4 regions of the Streptomyces sp. NPDC054794 genome follow, and region 1 is predicted to be linked to each of the others. Evidence: riboswitches for the same ligand, from Rfam matches in the RefSeq annotation. Region 1 holds a riboswitch; each other region holds the start of a gene.

Evidence for each region. Region 1 has a riboswitch for S-adenosylmethionine ahead of thrC (threonine synthase). Riboswitches for the same ligand answer to the same signal wherever they lie in the genome.
Region 2: another riboswitch for S-adenosylmethionine. It lies ahead of ACWGKT_RS19530 (putative leader peptide); the one in region 1 lies ahead of thrC (threonine synthase).
Region 3: another riboswitch for S-adenosylmethionine. It lies ahead of ACWGKT_RS42170 (glutathione S-transferase C-terminal domain-containing protein); the one in region 1 lies ahead of thrC (threonine synthase).
Region 4: another riboswitch for S-adenosylmethionine. It lies ahead of ACWGKT_RS07175 (aminotransferase class V-fold PLP-dependent enzyme); the one in region 1 lies ahead of thrC (threonine synthase).

What each region holds. Positions count from the first base shown of each region.
Region 1 covers NZ_JBSHAQ010000044.1:58,562-62,644, reverse strand. The annotation lists gene ACWGKT_RS35250 (glucosyl-3-phosphoglycerate synthase) at 1-940, opposite strand, end outside; SAM riboswitch class I at 1,070-1,215, shown strand; gene thrC (threonine synthase) at 1,234-2,517, shown strand; gene ACWGKT_RS35240 (ubiquitin-like small modifier protein 1) at 2,514-2,789, shown strand; gene ACWGKT_RS35235 (cold-shock protein) at 3,221-3,424, shown strand; gene groL (chaperonin GroEL) at 3,697-4,083, shown strand, end outside.
Region 2 covers NZ_JBSHAQ010000017.1:32,593-36,675, reverse strand. The annotation lists gene ACWGKT_RS19550 (SDR family NAD(P)-dependent oxidoreductase) at 1-216, opposite strand, end outside; gene ACWGKT_RS19545 (helix-turn-helix transcriptional regulator) at 378-1,238, shown strand; gene ACWGKT_RS19540 (hypothetical protein) at 1,521-1,658, shown strand; partial or broken gene ACWGKT_RS19535 (DUF1684 domain-containing protein) at 2,218-2,544, shown strand; SAM riboswitch class IV at 2,633-2,746, shown strand; gene ACWGKT_RS19530 (putative leader peptide) at 2,781-2,897, shown strand; gene ACWGKT_RS19525 (ABC transporter substrate-binding protein) at 3,116-4,083, shown strand, end outside.
Region 3 covers NZ_JBSHAQ010000066.1:45,287-49,369, forward strand. The annotation lists gene ACWGKT_RS42160 (amino acid ABC transporter permease) at 1-857, opposite strand, end outside; gene ACWGKT_RS42165 (hypothetical protein) at 1,025-1,159, opposite strand; SAM riboswitch class IV at 1,316-1,460, shown strand; gene ACWGKT_RS42170 (glutathione S-transferase C-terminal domain-containing protein) at 1,674-2,456, shown strand; partial or broken gene ACWGKT_RS42175 (LLM class flavin-dependent oxidoreductase) at 2,534-2,724, opposite strand; gene ssuE (NADPH-dependent FMN reductase) at 2,784-3,341, opposite strand; gene ACWGKT_RS42185 (GNAT family N-acetyltransferase) at 3,675-3,806, opposite strand; gene ACWGKT_RS42190 (hypothetical protein) at 3,893-4,083, opposite strand, start outside.
Region 4 covers NZ_JBSHAQ010000005.1:169,915-173,997, forward strand. The annotation lists gene ACWGKT_RS07170 (Lrp/AsnC family transcriptional regulator) at 1-237, shown strand, start outside; gene ACWGKT_RS07175 (aminotransferase class V-fold PLP-dependent enzyme) at 812-2,173, opposite strand; SAM riboswitch class IV at 2,364-2,480, opposite strand; gene trpD (anthranilate phosphoribosyltransferase) at 2,567-3,631, opposite strand; gene qcrB (cytochrome bc1 complex cytochrome b subunit) at 3,769-4,083, opposite strand, start outside.

The sequences.
Region 1 (4,083 bases):
CCACCCGGCGTGCGGCGTACTCCGCGATCTCCACCATGGGCGGCCGCTCCTCCGTGTCCACCGAGTAGGTGCGTGGCTCGAAGCCGTCCTCGCCCCGTTCGAACTGGGTGAGGGAGGGGCGCACGAGGTGCCCGCGGGCCAGCCTCAGCTGCGCGGTGCGGTAGATCGCGGCGGCCATCCGGCCCAGCGCCTGCCCGTCCTGGTGCCGGTGCTTGCGCACTCCCACGTCGACCTGGGCGAGCGCGTCCAGGCCCACCAGGTGCAGGGCGTCGACCAGCATGCCCAGCTCGACGCCGTACCCGACCGGGAACGGCAGCTGTTCCAGCAGCGAGCGGCGGGCCGCGTACTCGCCGCCCAGCGGCTGCACGAATCCGGCCAGCTGGGGCCAGTGCATGTTCAGCAGCGGGCGGGCCATCAGTTCGGTGACCCGGCCGCCCTGGCCCGCCGCCCCCGCCAGCGGGCGGTCGTACATGCCCTTGACGAGGTCGACGTCCGGCTCGGTGAGCAGCGGGCCGACGATCCCGGAGACGAAGTCGGAGGAGAACTCCCTCAGATCGGCGTCGATGAAGCAGAGGATGTCCCCGCCGGTGACCAGCAGGGAGCGCCACAGCACCTCACCCTTGCCGGGGACGGCCGGCAGGCGCGGCAGGATGTCGTCGCGGTGGACGACCCGGGCGCCCGCGGCGGCGGCCACCGCGGAGGTGCGGTCGGTGGACCCGGAGTCCACGACGACGAGCTCGTCGACGAGCGGCACCTGCCTCATGAGGTCGTGACGGATCACGGCGACGATGTCGCCGACCGTCTCCTCCTCGTTCAGCGCGGGCAGCACGACGGAGACCGACTGACCCGTACGCTGCTTGGCGGCGAGTATCTGGTGGAGGGGGCGGTCGGTCACGGACCAGGAGCGGGTGGCCAGCCAGCGCTCGACTTCTTCCAGCACAGTCAGCGGCTCCTCACGTTGTCTCGCGGTTCGGACGACTATCTCAACTGTCCTGGCCTTCGGTTACAGTCTTGAACAACGCCGATGACCATCGCATGTCGAGGGTCGTGGGCATTTACAACCACATACAGCTCATCCAGAGGGGCAGAGGGAAACGGCCCGATGAAGCCCCGGCAACCCTCCAGTCGGTTCTCCTGACACGTGCAGCGAGGCTCCCGGCTAGGGAAGGTGCCAAATCCGTCTCACGGCGAGATGCGTCGTGAGGAAGATGAGGAGAAAGGGCCTCGCCTCACATGGCTGTGCAGACTGTTGCCACCACCACCGATCGCAGCGTCGACCTCGGTCCCGCCGCCGCCCTGAGCTGCCGCGAGTGTGGTCACCGAGTACCCCTCGGACCCGTGTTCGCCTGCGAGGAGTGTTTCGGCCCGCTGGAGATCGCGTACGACTTCTCGGCCTACGACACCGAGGAACTCCGAGGGCGCATCGAAGCGGGACCCGCGAACATCTGGCGCTACGCGCCGCTGCTGCCCGTCCCCGCGGACGTGGCCGACAAGCCCAACCTGAACCCCGGCTGGACCAAGCTCGTCAAGGCCGATCACCTGGCCGCGGAGCTCGGCGTGACCGGCGGGTTGTACGTGAAGGACGACTCCGGCAACCCGACGCACTCCTTCAAGGACCGGGTGGTCGCCCAGGCGCTGGAGGCGGCTCGCGCCTTCGGCTTCACCACCCTGTCCTGCTCCTCGACCGGCAACCTGGCCGGTGCCGTCGGCGCCGCGGCCGCCCGCGCAGGCCTGCGCTCCTGTGTGTTCATCCCGCACGACCTGGAGCAGGGCAAGGTCGTCATGGCCGCGATCTACGGCGGCGAACTCGTCGGCATCGAGGGCAACTACGACGACGTGAACCGCTTCTGCTCCGAGCTGATCGGCGACCCGGCCGGCGAGGGCTGGGGCTTCGTCAACGTCAACCTGCGGCCGTACTACGCGGAGGGCTCCAAGACCCTGGCGTACGAGATCTGCGAGCAGCTCGGCTGGCGGCTGCCCGACCAGATCGTGGTCCCGATCGCCTCCGGCTCCCAGCTCACGAAGATCGACAAGGGTCTGCAGGAGCTGATCAAGCTCGGTCTGGTCGAGGACCGGCCGTACCGGATCTTCGGTGCGCAGGCCGAGGGCTGCTCCCCGGTGTCCACCGCCTTCAAGGCCGGCCACGACGTCGTCCGCCCGCAGAAGCCGAACACCATCGCCAAGTCCCTCGCCATCGGCAACCCGGCCGACGGCCCGTACGTCCTCGACATCGCGCGCCGCACCGGTGGTGCCGTGGAGGACGTGACGGACGAACAGGTCGTGGACGCCATCAAGCTGCTGGCCCGCACCGAGGGCATCTTCGCCGAGACGGCGGGCGGTGTGACGGTGGGCGTGACGAAGAAGCTCATCGAGAACGGGGTCCTCGACCCGGCTCTCACCACCGTCGTCCTGAACACCGGCGACGGCCTCAAGACCCTCGACGCGGTGGCCGGCACCGGCCTGACCGCCACCATCCGCCCGAACCTGGACTCCTTCCGAGAGGCTGGCCTCGCATGAGCGTGACCGTCCGCATCCCCACCATCCTGCGCACCTACACCGGCGGTCAGGCCGAGGTGACGGCCGAGGGCGCGACCCTCGCCGAGGTCATCGAGAGCCTGGAGAAGAACCACACGGGCATCGCCGCCCGGGTCCTGGACGACCAGGGCAAGCTGCGCCGCTTCGTGAACGTGTACGTCAACGACGACGACGTCCGCTTCGAGCAGGGCCTGGAGACGGCCACCCCGGACGGCGCGGGTGTCTCGATCATTCCGGCCGTCGCGGGCGGCTGATCATTACCTTGGGTAACTTCAGTTACCGATTGTTCATCTGATTGCCCCCTCCGTGAGAGAAGCGGAGGGGGCAATTCAGTGTGGTTGATCGCGGTACAGTTGGGGAACTCGTCGCCGATCCCCGGGTCACGAGCCCCGGATTGATGTCGCACGCCCGACAAGAAGTAGCCAAAGTGCGCGGCCTATTCGCGGCGTATATCCCCTTTGTAGGGCCCGACTTGCCCTGAATTCAGGCGAATTCTCGCCACATTCCGGACCGGGCACGTCCAGAATTCTCGTCCGATTGACCTGTTGCAGACGGCAGTTGGACAGATACATTCAGCCGCGGTCGACGCGTTCCGGCGCACGCCCCCAACCAACCGGGGGGTGAGGTCTGACCCGGATCCACGAAGTGTGGATCTGTGCAAGGGCCAGTAATAGGGGAGTTAGGCATGGCTCAGGGCACCGTCAAGTGGTTCAACGCGGAGAAGGGGTACGGCTTCATCGCGGTCGACGGTGGTGCGGACGTCTTCGTCCACTACAGCGCGATTCAGATGGACGGCTACCGCACCCTGGAAGAGGGCCAGCGGGTCGAGTTCGAGATCTCGCAGGGCCAGAAGGGCCCGCAGGCCGACATGGTTCGCGTCACCGCCTGAACGTTCTTAGCGCGAAGGGCCCGCACCCCTCGGGGGGTGCGGGCCCTTCGTCCTGTTCGCCCCAGGCTGATCCCCCGGAGGCGCTTGCACTCGGCATGCCCGAGTGCTAATCATTGGCGTTAGCACTCTGAAGGTGAGAGTGACAACGAAGGACCGGGTCGGTGAGGCCCGCAGGCCAAGTGGGGCAAGGAACCACGGGGCTTGCGAGCCGTCCGTCGCGGGCGCGGGCGCGGTCCGAAGAATCACCCCCAGTCCTGGAGGGACCACTTCACATGGCCAAGATCATCGCGTTCGACGAGGAGGCGCGGCGCGGCCTCGAGCGCGGCATGAACCAGCTCGCGGACGCCGTGAAGGTGACGCTCGGCCCCAAGGGCCGCAACGTCGTCCTCGAGAAGAAGTGGGGCGCCCCCACGATCACCAACGATGGTGTCTCCATCGCCAAGGAGATCGAGCTCGAGGACCCGTACGAGAAGATCGGCGCCGAGCTGGTCAAGGAAGTCGCCAAGAAGACGGACGACGTCGCCGGTGACGGTACGACCACCGCGACCGTGCTCGCCCAGGCGCTGGTCCGCGAGGGCCTGCGCAACGTCGCCGCCGGCGCCAACCCGATGGCCCTCAAGCGCGGTATCGAGAAGGCCGTCGAGGCCGTCTCCGCCGCC
Region 2 (4,083 bases), on a different contig from region 1:
CAGATCCGCCACGTCGAGCGGTCGGACGTCGAAGGTGCCGGGCAGGTCGGCGACGGCGTGGCGGGCCTTGCCCGTGTCGCGTACCCCCAGCACGACGCGGGCACCGGCACGAGCGAGCTCGCGTGCCGTGATCAGGCCGAGGCCACGGCCGCCACCGGTGATCACCACCGTCCGGCCGGTCTGGTTCGGGAGGTCGTTCGCTGTCCAACTGGTCATGGGTCCTGGCTCCGTGGTTCGCGGGTTGTGGTTCGCGGTTCGGTGCGACCGGTGATCGCACCGCCAGTGAACTTGCCGCACCACGGGCGCTGGAAGGACATGTGCAACCACTGACTGGCGGGTCATGGCTAAGCCGTGCCGGATGGCCAACGATGGGGACCATGGACCACACGTTCGACCGCTCGTCCCTGGGCGCCTTCCTGCGTACCCGGCGTGCGGCGCTGCAACCGGAGGACGTCGGGCTGCGCCGCGGGCAACGCCGGCGCGCTCCGGGCCTGCGCCGCGAGGAGGTGGCGGAACTGTGCACCATGTCCGCCGACTACTTCGCCCGGCTGGAACGCGGCGACGGGCCGCAACCGTCGGAGCAGATGATCGCAGCCATCGCCCGCGGCCTGCGGCTGACCCCGGACGAACGCGATCACCTGTTCCTCCTCGCCGGCTACCGCACCACCCGCCATGACCTGCGGCATCAGCACGTGAGCCCGGGGCTGATGCGGGTCATGGACGGCTTGGCCGGCACCACCGCACAGGTCATGGGCCCGCTGGGCGAGACGCTGCTGCAGACGCCGTCCGCGGTGGCACTGCTCGGCGACCAGACCCAGTACACCGGCAACGCCCGCAGCGCGACGTACCGGTGGTTCACAGACCCGGCCGCCCGTGAGCGGTACCACCCCGAGGAGTACGACGACAACAGCCGGATCAACGTCGCGCTGCTGCGTGCGGCCGTCACCCGGGACGGGCCCGGCTCCCCCGCGGCGGACATGGCGGACATCCTGCTCCGCACCAGCGACGAGTTCGCCCGTTTGTGGGAGCGCCACGAAGTGGGCCTGCGGTGGAGCGAAACCAAACGCTTCGTCCATCCCCAGGTCGGACATCTGGACCTCTACTGCCAACTCCTGCTCGAGCCGGACCATGGCCAGTCGCTGCTCATATTCACCGCCACGCCGGGTACGGAAAGCCACGAGAAACTCGCCCTGCTCACCGTGCTGGGCACCGACCATTTCGCCACCGACACCGAGTGATCGTTTTCTTGATCGATAATCGAAGGTTCGCTGCCTCTGTGTGAGCTTGCTGAACGGATCTTGCCTGCTCTGGGGACACGGAAGCATCGACGGGTCCTGAGTCCACCTCGTCAAGGGCCGCCTCTGTTCCCGTTGCCGACTATGCCGGCGTCGCGCCTGCGGCTCTTTCGGATCGTTCGGCCCTGTTTCACCGCCCTGTCCTTCCCGGTGTTCGGTCACCTGGCGGCGGGCAAGGCTACGGATACCGGCCGACGGCGCTATTGATCGCCGCTTTCGGTCGCCGTGGCTACGGCTCAACGCAGGCTCGCCAGGGACGGCCTGGCCGAGATCAACGCCGCTCACTGCGAGCGGCTGGACCAGGTCTTCGATGCCGCCGAGCACGGCGTCTCGGCCGACCGCCGCACTGCATCGCTCATGTGACACCCGGCCGCGGGACCGGGGCGCAGCAGGTCAGCTTGATGCCGAGGTGGGCTTGGGTTGCAGAGGATCTGCCGACTGGCCGGCGACGAGCGTCCACGGGATGACCCACGCGGGCACTTGTCCACCGAAGCGAGGCCCAAGCGCTTCGCTTCCCGATGTTGTCCAGGTGTCGCGCCTTACGCGCACTGAGGCGGGCACTCGCTGACGACGACGCGCTTCACAGCCCGGACCCGAGGCGGCGGGCGCGGGCCGGTCGGAGGAGGCTGAACCGTGCCTCCTCCAGCGTGGGACCAGGTGTGCAGCGTCCCCGGGTGCACACCCAGGTCCTCGGCCGCCTCCGGGATCGGCTTGCCCGTCTCGATCACGATGCGCACAGCACCCTCAGGGGCTCGGTCTCGTACTCCTGCTGCTTGGACCCCATGACCTTGGCAGGCTCCACGCTACGAGGGCACCCTCAGAGGGAGTGCGCCGACAGCTCTGTCCGAGCTGCTGTGACGATGGTGAAGCCGGGAAGCGGCGAGGGGCCAACTCACGGGCTATGTGCGGCCAGTCGACCTGCCATGTCTACGACGCTCCGGGCAGGGTCGAGTTCGAGTTCGACGGGCGCCCGCTGTCACTGACCGCGTTCCCCGGCCACGGTGCGGGACGGCTGATGGTGCTGTTCACCGACGCGACCTCCGGGGTCACCACCTACGCCGCCAACCGGGCCCTGGCCCTCGATCCGCCCGCCGCCGACGGTACGGTCGTCCTGGACTTCAACCGGGCCGCGAACCTGCCGTGCGCCTACACGGACCTGGCCACCTGCCCGCTGCCCCCGGCCGAGAACCGGCTGCCGGTGGCGATCGAGGCCGGCCAGAAGATCCCCCGCGAGCGCGGCGGCTCCTGAGCTGGACGCGCTCTCGCCCCGACTCCCCTTACAGGGCGTCCTTTTGCGCCATTGACGTACGACAAGACCGCTCCGTACGGTCACGAACGGCATTGAGTGTCAGCGTCAAGCCCTGGCTCGCTGACCGGCAACCCTCCCGCGCGGTGGGGTGCTCCAGGTGAAAGCCCGGCGGGATCACCGAGGATCTCCGCAAGCGCGTGGCCCCGTGACCAGGGCCGGATTGGTGGAGGACCGATATGCGGCACGGTGGTGACCTCAGCGCCCGCTTCGCTGGCGCCACCGTGTTCTCCCGGCTCTCGCGTCGGCGCCACATCGACCTCAAGCGCTCGACCAGCTGTCTCTGTCAGGTCTGACGGGCCTTCCCGCCGCTGGTCGCGGTACGGCATCTGTCGTCGCCGCACCCGCCTGCGCCTGATCTCCGTCTGTCTTTGATCCCCCCTTTTTCCTTCTGATCCCCGTTTGCACAGCCCTCCCCCGGCACCGGCGTCGCGCCGGCCGGGGCCGCACGCCCACGCACGGCCGTGCCCTGCACCACACCCGTGCCTGGTGACACGAGTAGGAGAAGCCCTCCGTGACTGCACTTTCCGATGTCGGAACCTCCCGGTGGGCGGCACTGACCGCCCTTGTGACCACCAGTGTTCTGCTGACCGCCTGCGGCTCCGGCGGCGGCGATTCCGGCAGCGGCGCCGGGCAGCCCAAGTCCGGCGGCACCCTGACCTTCGCGGTGGGTTCGGACGCCGGCTGCGTGGATCCGCAGCAGGTCGCCAGCAACGACACCATCTACTCGGTGCGCCAGATCGTGGACTCACTGACCGACCAGGACCCCAGGACCGGCAAGATCGTGCCGTGGCTGGCGAAGAGCTGGGATGTCAGCTCCGACGCCACGACGTTCACGTTCCATCTGAGGTCGGGCGTCACCTTCAGCGACGGCTCGAAGCTGACCGCGCAGGTGGTCAAGGACAACTTCGACGCGGTGCCGAAGCTCGGCGCCCTGGGGACGCTCGCCGAGGGCTATCTGAGCGGTGTCAAGAGCACCACGGTGGTCGACCCGCTCACCGTCAAGGTGACCTTCAGCCAGCCCAACGCCCAGTTCCTGCAGGCCACTTCGACCCACTCCCTGGGGATCGAGTCGTCGGCGAGCGTGAAGAAGACCCCGCAGCAGAAGTGCAGCGACGGGGTGATCGGGTCCGGGCCCTTCGTGTTGAAGCAGTACGTGCAGAACCAGTCGATCACCCTGGCCAAGCGCACGGGATACGCGTGGGGTTCCTCGCGGTGGAGCAAGAAGGGCGAGGCGTACCTGGACAAGCTGGTGTTCAAGGTCGTCCCGGAGGCGGGCGTACGGGCCGGAAGTCTCCAGTCCGGCCAGGTCGACGCGATCAGCAGCGTGGGCAAGGCCAACGAGGCGGCGCTCAAGGGCGGTCAGGTCACGCTCCAGCGACGGGCCAATCCCGGCGTCGTGTTCGGTCTCGGTCTCAACAACTCGCGGCCCGCTGTGAAGGATGCCAAGGTACGCCAGGCAATTCTGTTGGCCGTCGACCG
Region 3 (4,083 bases), on a different contig from region 1:
AGGATCAGGTACCAGACGGTGGCGACCAGCAACAGCGGCACGATGTCGCCGGGATAGGTGCTGCCCATCGTCTGCACCGAGCCGAACAGGTCGAGCAGCGACACGTAGAACACCAGGGACGTGCCCTTGATCAGGCCGATCAGCTGGTTGACGTAGTTCGGGGTGATGGACCTGAGCGCCTGCGGGAAGACGATCCGCGTGAACTGGTAGCTCTGGGGCAGGCCGAGCGCGGCGGCGGCCTCGTGCTGGCCCTGGTCGACGGAGAGGATTCCGCCGCGCACCACTTCGGAGGCGTAGGCCGCCTCGTTGAGGCTGAGGCCGACGACGGCGACCGCCATATCGGTGGCGAGCCGCGACTCGTCGAAGGTGAAGAAGGCGGGCCCGAAGGGCACCCCGAGGCTCAACGTCTGGTACAGGGCGGAGAAGTTGTAGAGGAAGATCAGCACGACGATCAGCGGCACGGACCGGAACAGCCAGGTGTACACCCAGCTCACCGCACGCAGCACCGGACTCCCGGAGAGCCGCCCGAGCGCGATCAGGATCCCGCCGAGCAGCCCCAACACCGCGCTGAACGCGGTCACTTCGAGGGTGACGAGCAACCCGTCGAGGACGGTTGGGCGCAGGAACCAGTAGCGGAAACGGTCCCACTGGTAGAACGGGTTGGTCACCAACCCGTGGGTGATCTGAGCGACCAGCACGAGCACGACGGCCGTGATGATCCAGCGGCCGGGACGCCGGAGCGGAAGGACTCGCTGCGCCGCCAGGGGCTTGGGCACGGCGGGGGTGTCGGGGCGGGGGATCGTCTCGGCGGGCGGTGCTGATCCGGAGGACACAGCGACGCCGGCAGGTTCACTCATGGAGGGGCTCCATCGGTTTTGGACACCCAGGACCGCGGAAAGCGGCAGCACCGCACGGGCCGGGAACGGCTCGGCACGAGTCGGCGCACGGGTACACGCCGAACGAGGGGCTGGGCGGGGAGAGGGCACACCGCGACAGCGGTGGTCGTCAAAGACTCAGAAAGCCGTCAGCCTTGGCAGAGGGAACGGCAAGCGCCCGTACACAGCGCGCTGTTGACGCGCAGCAGGTCCACGGAGCGGTCCGCGCACAGCAGGACGCGGCCGAGGCGCCGCCATGCGGCCGTCCCGTCAGCTGCGTACATCGCTGTCACCCTCACTTCTCCGGCCCTGGGGCATCTCGGTATGCGCCGCAAGTTAGGCAGGTCGCGAAAAGAATGTCAATGCGCGTGACCACCAGGTGAGACCACATCCCCGGCCTTCTTGACGGCGTCACGGAGCTCACCGAAACTGACGTGGACGGTCACGATTGTCAGCGCCACGGCGCGGGTTCGCCCCGCTCACGTGGTCATCGGCCCCGGCTCGCTGACAGGCAACCCTTCCACCGCGACGGGGTGCCCCGGGTGACGACCGGGTCCCGCCGGTGCGGCGGGGCAAGCGTGGTCTCGCGTCTCGCGAGCCCCGGAGGTGGGACTGGTGGGAATGCCCTGGAACGGCTTGACGAGGCGCCTGCACATCGATCTGTCACGTGTCTCCAGCGCTTACTGATCCGCCCTCGGTCCGTACCGTCCGGACCAGTGCGACAAGCGCAGTCGCTCCGCATTCGGCCGCTGGTGCCCACAAGGCGGCGGTGGCTTCCTCGTTCCCAAAGGGAGAGTCATGCCCGAGACAGCTTCAGGCAGCAGCAGCACAGACAACCCCTGCGCTGGTGACCAGAGTTCGTTCGCTTCGGACCATCGCCCCAGAGCGGCCGTACCGTCCCCCGTCCCCCACCGCTTCCACAGCCGTATCGGCGTCGGTCTGGCCGGCGGCTTCTACCCGGCACCGCACCGCTACGAGCTGTTCCTGTCGGGGAGTTGTCCCCGCTCGCTGCGCATCTCCATCAGCCTCGACCTGCTCGGCGTGAAGGACTCGGTCGCCACCACACTCCTGGCTCATCCCGCCGAGACACCCGACGCCTACGCATCACTGCGCCGTGCGTACGAAGCCACGGTGCGCCACTACGACGGACCACTGACGGCGCCCGCGCTGTGCGACCGGTGGAGCGGGCGCATCGTCAGCAACCACACCCCCGACATCCTCCGCGACCTCGCGGGCCTGCTGTCCGGCCACGACGGAGCCTGCCCCTCCGTGCTGCGCCCGCCGGCCCTCGCCGCGGACATCGACGCGCTCCGTGACGTGCTGGACCGGGACGTCACCCCGGCCGCCAAGCCCTCAAGTCGATCGGCGGCACTGGACCGGTTGGAGCGTCGGCTCGCCGGACAGCCCTATGCGCTGGGCGAGGACCTGACGGCAGCGGACGTGGACCTGTGGGTGGCGCTCGTCCATCTCGGCCCGGCCGGCACCCTCAGCTCGCACCCCCGGCTCCGGGACTACGTGGGCCGCCTCGGCGACCACCCCGCCTTCCGGGGCAGCACCGGCGCGGTGCCCGACGCGGCGTGAGCCCCGGCACTGTGGTGCCCGTGGCGAGCGGCCGGGACGGATCCTGGGACCATTCCTCCAGCGAACTGTCGTACAGGGCACCAGGCGCCGGTGGGGGTCAGTGCGCCGGTGAAGCCGAGGTCCTCGGCGGCGCGGGCGATCTGCGTGAGGTGGCTGATGCTCGGCGGCCGTCACCGCGGGTCGCGGTGGCCGGGCTGCCGTGGCCGCCGCCGACGACATGACGGCTGTCACCGTTGGTGGGCAGGAACCAGTGGAAGGTGAGGCTCACGGGGGCTCACGCCTTGCGCTCGTCGTCGGCCACTCGTTCGTCGTCGGCAGTCACCGTGCTCATCCGGCGGCCGCCAAGAGGGCCGTACGGTCGCCGAGGGCGTCGGAGAACCGGTCGACGACCTGTGCGAGGGCCTCGGCGGGACCCGGTGCGAGGGTCAGCGTGCCGTCGTCGCCCACCGCGATGTCCTTGTCCAGCGTGAACCAGCCCTGGACGATGTGCGCGGCGCCCATGGAACTGAGCACCGGGCGCAGCGCGTAGTCGATCGCCAGGACGTGCGCCGTGGTCCCGCCGGTCGCGAGTGGCAGGACCGTCTTGCCGGTCAGGGCGTACTGCGGCAGCAGATCGAGCAACGACTTCAGCAGCCCGGAGTAGGCGGCCTTGTAGACGGGCGTGCCGATCACGAGGCCATCGGCGCGGGCGAACAGTCCGGTCGCCTCGATGACCGCCGGGTGCCGGAAGTCGGCGCCGAGCAACGCCTCGGCGGGAATGGTGCGGACGTCCAGGGGGATCACCTCGTGTCCCTGGGCCGTGAGCCACGCGTCCAGGTGGCGCAGCAGGCTGGCGGTACGAGAGGTGGCGGAGGGACTTCCGGAGACGGACAGGACGGTGGCCATGACGGACCCTTCGGGAGCGTGAGGTTGGTGTGGGATTCGCGGGGCAGGGCCGCGTGCCACGGCGTAGTGCGGCCCCGTAGCCCTGCGACGGCTGCTTGTTGGTCGTGGGCAGTCCGGATCTCGTCGAGTGCCGCTCGCCCTGAGCGCTGGGTCCTTCTTGTTGGGGGCCGCGATGAGGCCCTGGAGGGGAGCGCCGGCCCCGGAGTCGGTACCGACGACGTCCGTCTTCCCGGTGGCGGCCGTGTGTGTGGTGCGACCGGCACGTGCTTTTTGAAGGGGGGCCGAGTGTTTCCGGATCGGCCCCGGTGTCGAACAGCGGGATGTGGCCGGTCGTCAGGTACAGGTCCTGCGCGGACCGGTGGTCAGGTGGATCCGCCCGTAGCCGCCGGCGCTCGCCTCGTGCTCCGGCTCGGCGACGAGGCGTCGGGCCAGGCCGCGCCGCCGGTGGGCGGAGTGCGTCCAGATCCTCCCCCAGACTTCGTCCGAGGGGAGACCCCCATCAGCTCGGCCGTGATCGCGTCTTGTCTGCGGAAGGCTCCGCCCGCGACCGGCTAGCCGCGCTCCAGGAGCAGAGCAGTACCCCCGCCCTGCCTCGTGGTGAACTCCTCGTCGCGGTGGCGGGCGAGTTTGGCGTGGGCGCCCTTGCCGGTGGGGTCCCCTGCTCGATCGAAGCCGAGAGCTTGGCGGAGCGTCGAGTAGACATCGCCGAGTTTGCGCAGCATCGGTCTCACCCCGGCGTCGC
Region 4 (4,083 bases), on a different contig from region 1:
CCCGAGATCGCGGAGCAGATCGCCGCGCTGGACAGCGTCAGCGAGGTCTTCTCCGTCACCGGCACCTACGACCTGATCGCCATGGTCCGGGTCCAGCAGCACGAGGACCTGGCCGAGGTCATCCCCGGCAGCATCAGCAAGATCCCGGGCGTCGAGGCCACGGACACGCACGTCGCGTTCCGCACGTACTCCCAGCACGACCTGGAGGCGGCGTTCTCCATCGGTCTGGACAACTAGGACGGCCCCTGGCCGGGGGCCTTCGCGACGAACGCCCCCGGGCCGCAGCGCCGTGTCCAGACGGCCGGCACCGACGAAGCACTCGACGTGCTCGTCCGCACCTACCTCCCAGCGCCCCGGCCGGGGGCCTGCGCGACGACCGCCCGAGGACGCCGCCACGAGCGCCCCCGGGCCGTAATGCCGGGGTCAGGCCGCCGCGACGCGGCGGCCGCCCTCGGTGCGGAGCCGCCACTTCGCGCCGTCAAGGGCCAGTCCCTTCACGGCACCGACGAAGCACTCGACGTGCGTTCCGCACCCACCCCCAGCGCCCCCGCCGGGGACCTGTACGACGACCGCCCGAAGGCGCTGCCGCGAACACCCCGGGCCGCGTAGTGCCGTGGTCAGACCGCCGGAACACAGCGGCCGTCCTGGGTGCGGTACTGCCACTTGGCGCCGTCAAGGGCCAGTTCCCGCACGGCACCGACGAAGCACTCGACGTGCGTTCCGCACCCACCCCCAGCGCCCCCGCCGGGGACCTGTACGACGACCGCCCGAAGGCGCCGCTGCGAGCACCCCGGGCCGCGTAGTGCCGTGGTCAGACCGCCGGGACGCAGCGGCCGTCCTGGGTGCGGTACTGCCACTTGGCGCCGTCGCGGACCAGTTCCCGCACGGCACCGACGAAGCGTTCGACGTGCTCGTCCGGGGTGCCCGCGCCGAAGCTGACGCGGATGGCGTTGAGGGACTTCTCGCCGGGGGCGGCCTCGGGGGCGCCGCACTCGCCCTGGGCCTGCGGGTCGCCGCCGAGGAGGGTGCGCACCAGCGGGTGGGCGCAGAAGAGGCCGTCGCGGACGCCGATGCCGTACTCGGCGGAGAGCGCGGCGGCGAAGTGGGAGCTGTTCCAGCCCTCGACCACGAAGGACAGGACACCGACGCGGGGGGCGTCGTCGCCGAAGAGGGACAGGATCCTGACCTCGGGGACCTCCGCCAGGCCCGCGCGGACGGTGTCGACCAGGTACCGCTCGCGGGCGACCAGGGCCTCGAAGCCCGCCTCCGTGAGCGCCTTGCAGGCGGACGCGACGGCATAGGCGCCGATGACGTTCGGCGAGCCGGCCTCGTGGCGGGCGGCGGTCTCGTGCCACTCCACGTCCACTCCCCCGTCCTCGCGCCGCGTGACCGCGCGGCTCGCGCCGCCGCCCGCGAGGTAGGGCTCGGCCGCGCGCAACCAGTCGGCGCGGCCGGCCAGGACGCCGGTACCGAACGGGGCGTACAGCTTGTGCCCGGAGAAGGCGACCCAGTCGACCTCGAGGTCCTGGACGGAGACCGGGTGGTGCGGGGCCAGCTGGGCGGCGTCCAGGACGATCCGGGCGCCGTGCGCGTGCGCGGCGGCGGCCAGCTCACGGACCGGCCACAGCTCGCCGGTGACGTTCGAGGCGCCGGTGACGCAGACCAGGGCCGGTCCGTGCGGGTCCCGTTCGGCCAGGGCGCGCTCCAGCGTCTCGACGGCCCGCCGCGGGGTGCGCGGGGCGTCCAGGTAGGTGACCCGGGCGTCCTTCCAGGGCAGGAGGGAGGCGTGGTGCTCGGTCTCGAAGACGAAGACCTGGCAGTCGGCGGGCAGCGCGGCGGCGAGCAGGTTGAGCGAGTCGGTGGTGGACCGGGTGAAGATGACCTGGTCGGCCTCGCGGCAGTCGAGGAACTCGGCGACCGTCCTGCGGGCGGTCTCGAAGAGGTCGGTGGAGAGCTGCGAGAGGTAGCCGGCACCGCGGTGGACGCTGCCGTAGTACGGCGCGTAGGCCGCCACGTCGTCCCAGACGCGCTGGAGGGCGGGGGCGCTCGCCGCGTAGTCGAGGGCCGCGTAGGTGACTTCGCCGCCGGTCACGAGCGGGACGGTGACATCCCGGCCCAGAACGGGCAGCGGGGCACAAACGGACTGGGCGGGGACAGCGGTGGAGACAGACATGGGGGTACTCCCGTGAGGCAGGTGTGAACACCACGCGAGCACACGTGCCTCGGGCACGGCTCGACATGGGAAAGGGTGAAAAGGGGTGTGCGGAGGCGGGGCTCTGCGGCCCTATCGCATTCGCTTGCTCACGGAAGGCTCCCTCGACGACCAGGACCCCTGGTACTGCGCTCCTGCGGAGCGGGCGAGGGGTCCGCGCTTGCCGCAGACCTCGTTGCCTGCGACCTGGTCTTCACCCGGGGCACCCCGCCACGGACGGAGGGTTGCCGGACAGTCGGCCGGGGCCGAATGACTGTCACTCATGACCTGGTTCAGTATCCTGCCACACGATCTTCGAAGCGCAAGGCGCAGTCCGGCATCCGGACTGCGCCCCGCGTCACATCGTGCCGGGGGTCAGGCGTTGCTGACCGCCACCCAGCGCTCCAGCGTGCGCTTGGCCGCCCCCGAGTCGATCGACTCCGCCGCCTTGGCCATGCCGGCCCGCAGCTGCTCGGCCAGCGGCTCCCCCGTCGGCTCCAGAGCCACCAGGGCCGCCGCCGAGTTCAGCAGCACCGCGTCCCGTACCGGGCCCTTCTCGCCGTCCAGCAGGCGCCGCGCGACCTCCGCGTTGTAGGACGGGTCGGCGCCGCGCAGGGCGTCCACCGGCACCAGTTCGAGGCCGACGTCGCGCGGGTCGAAGGTCTCCTCGGAGACCTTGCCGTCCCGGACGACCCAGACGTGGGAGGTGGACGTCGTGGTCAGCTCGTCGAGACCGTCGTCGCCGCGGAACACCAGGGAGGAGTTGCCGCGTTCGGCGAGGACGCCCGCGATGATCGGCGCCATGCGCGGGTCGGCGACACCGATCGCCTGGGACTTCACCTTCGCCGGGTTGGTCAGCGGGCCGAGGGCGTTGAAGACGGTCCGGATGCCCAACTGGCCGCGCGCCGCGGCGACATGACGCAGCGCCGGGTGGAACTTGACCGCGAAGCAGAAGGTGATGCCCGCCTCCTCCGCCACCTCGGCCACCCGCTGGGGGGTCAGGTCGAGGTTGACGCCGAGCTTCTCCAGGACGTCCGAGGAACCCGAGGCGGACGAGGCCGCGCGGTTGCCGTGCTTGACGACCTTCGCGCCCGTGCCGGCCACCACGAGCGCCGACATGGTGGAGATGTTCACCGTCTTCGCGCCGTCGCCGCCGGTGCCGACGATGTCGACCGTACGGCCCGACACCTCGATCACCTTGGCGTGCTCGTACATCGCCCGGACCACACCGGTGATCTCCTCGACGGTTTCGCCCTTGGCCCGCAGGGCCACCACGAACCCGGCGATCTGCGCGTCGGTCGCCTCGCCGCGCATGATCCGGTCCATGGCCCAGGCCGTCGCGTCGGCGCTCTGGTCACGGCCGTCGAGCAGGGCGTTCAGTACCTCGGGCCAGGAACGGCCCGCCGCGGTGTCGCCTCCAGCGGGGGTCACAGCGCTCATAAGCCGCTCCTGGGTGAGGTCCCGGATTCCGGAACGCGAGTCTCGACGAGGTCCACCCTATCCAGCCGCAGGACACGGCGAAGGGCCCCGTCCGAACACCGGACGGGGCCCCTGCCGTGGCGTGGCGTGCGCAGCGATCAGTGGTGGCCGTGGCCGCTCGTGATCTCCTTGTACTCCTCGACGGTGGGCTTCGGGATCTGGGAGTCCTCGCCGTAGAGCGCGTCGCTGAGCTTGGCGCGCAGCTTCTGCGTGCCCGCCACCTTGCGCTCGACACCGTTCTCGTCGACCAGCGGGCCGATCTCGGCCGGCTCGTACTGGTGGTGAGCCGTGAGGGTGTGCAGCTGCTCCTGGCTGAGCGGCTCGTGGACCTCGATGAACTCACCGTGCGGCAGGCGCTTGATGATGCCGGTCTCGCGACCGTGCAGCACCTTGTCCCGGTCCCGGCGCTGCAG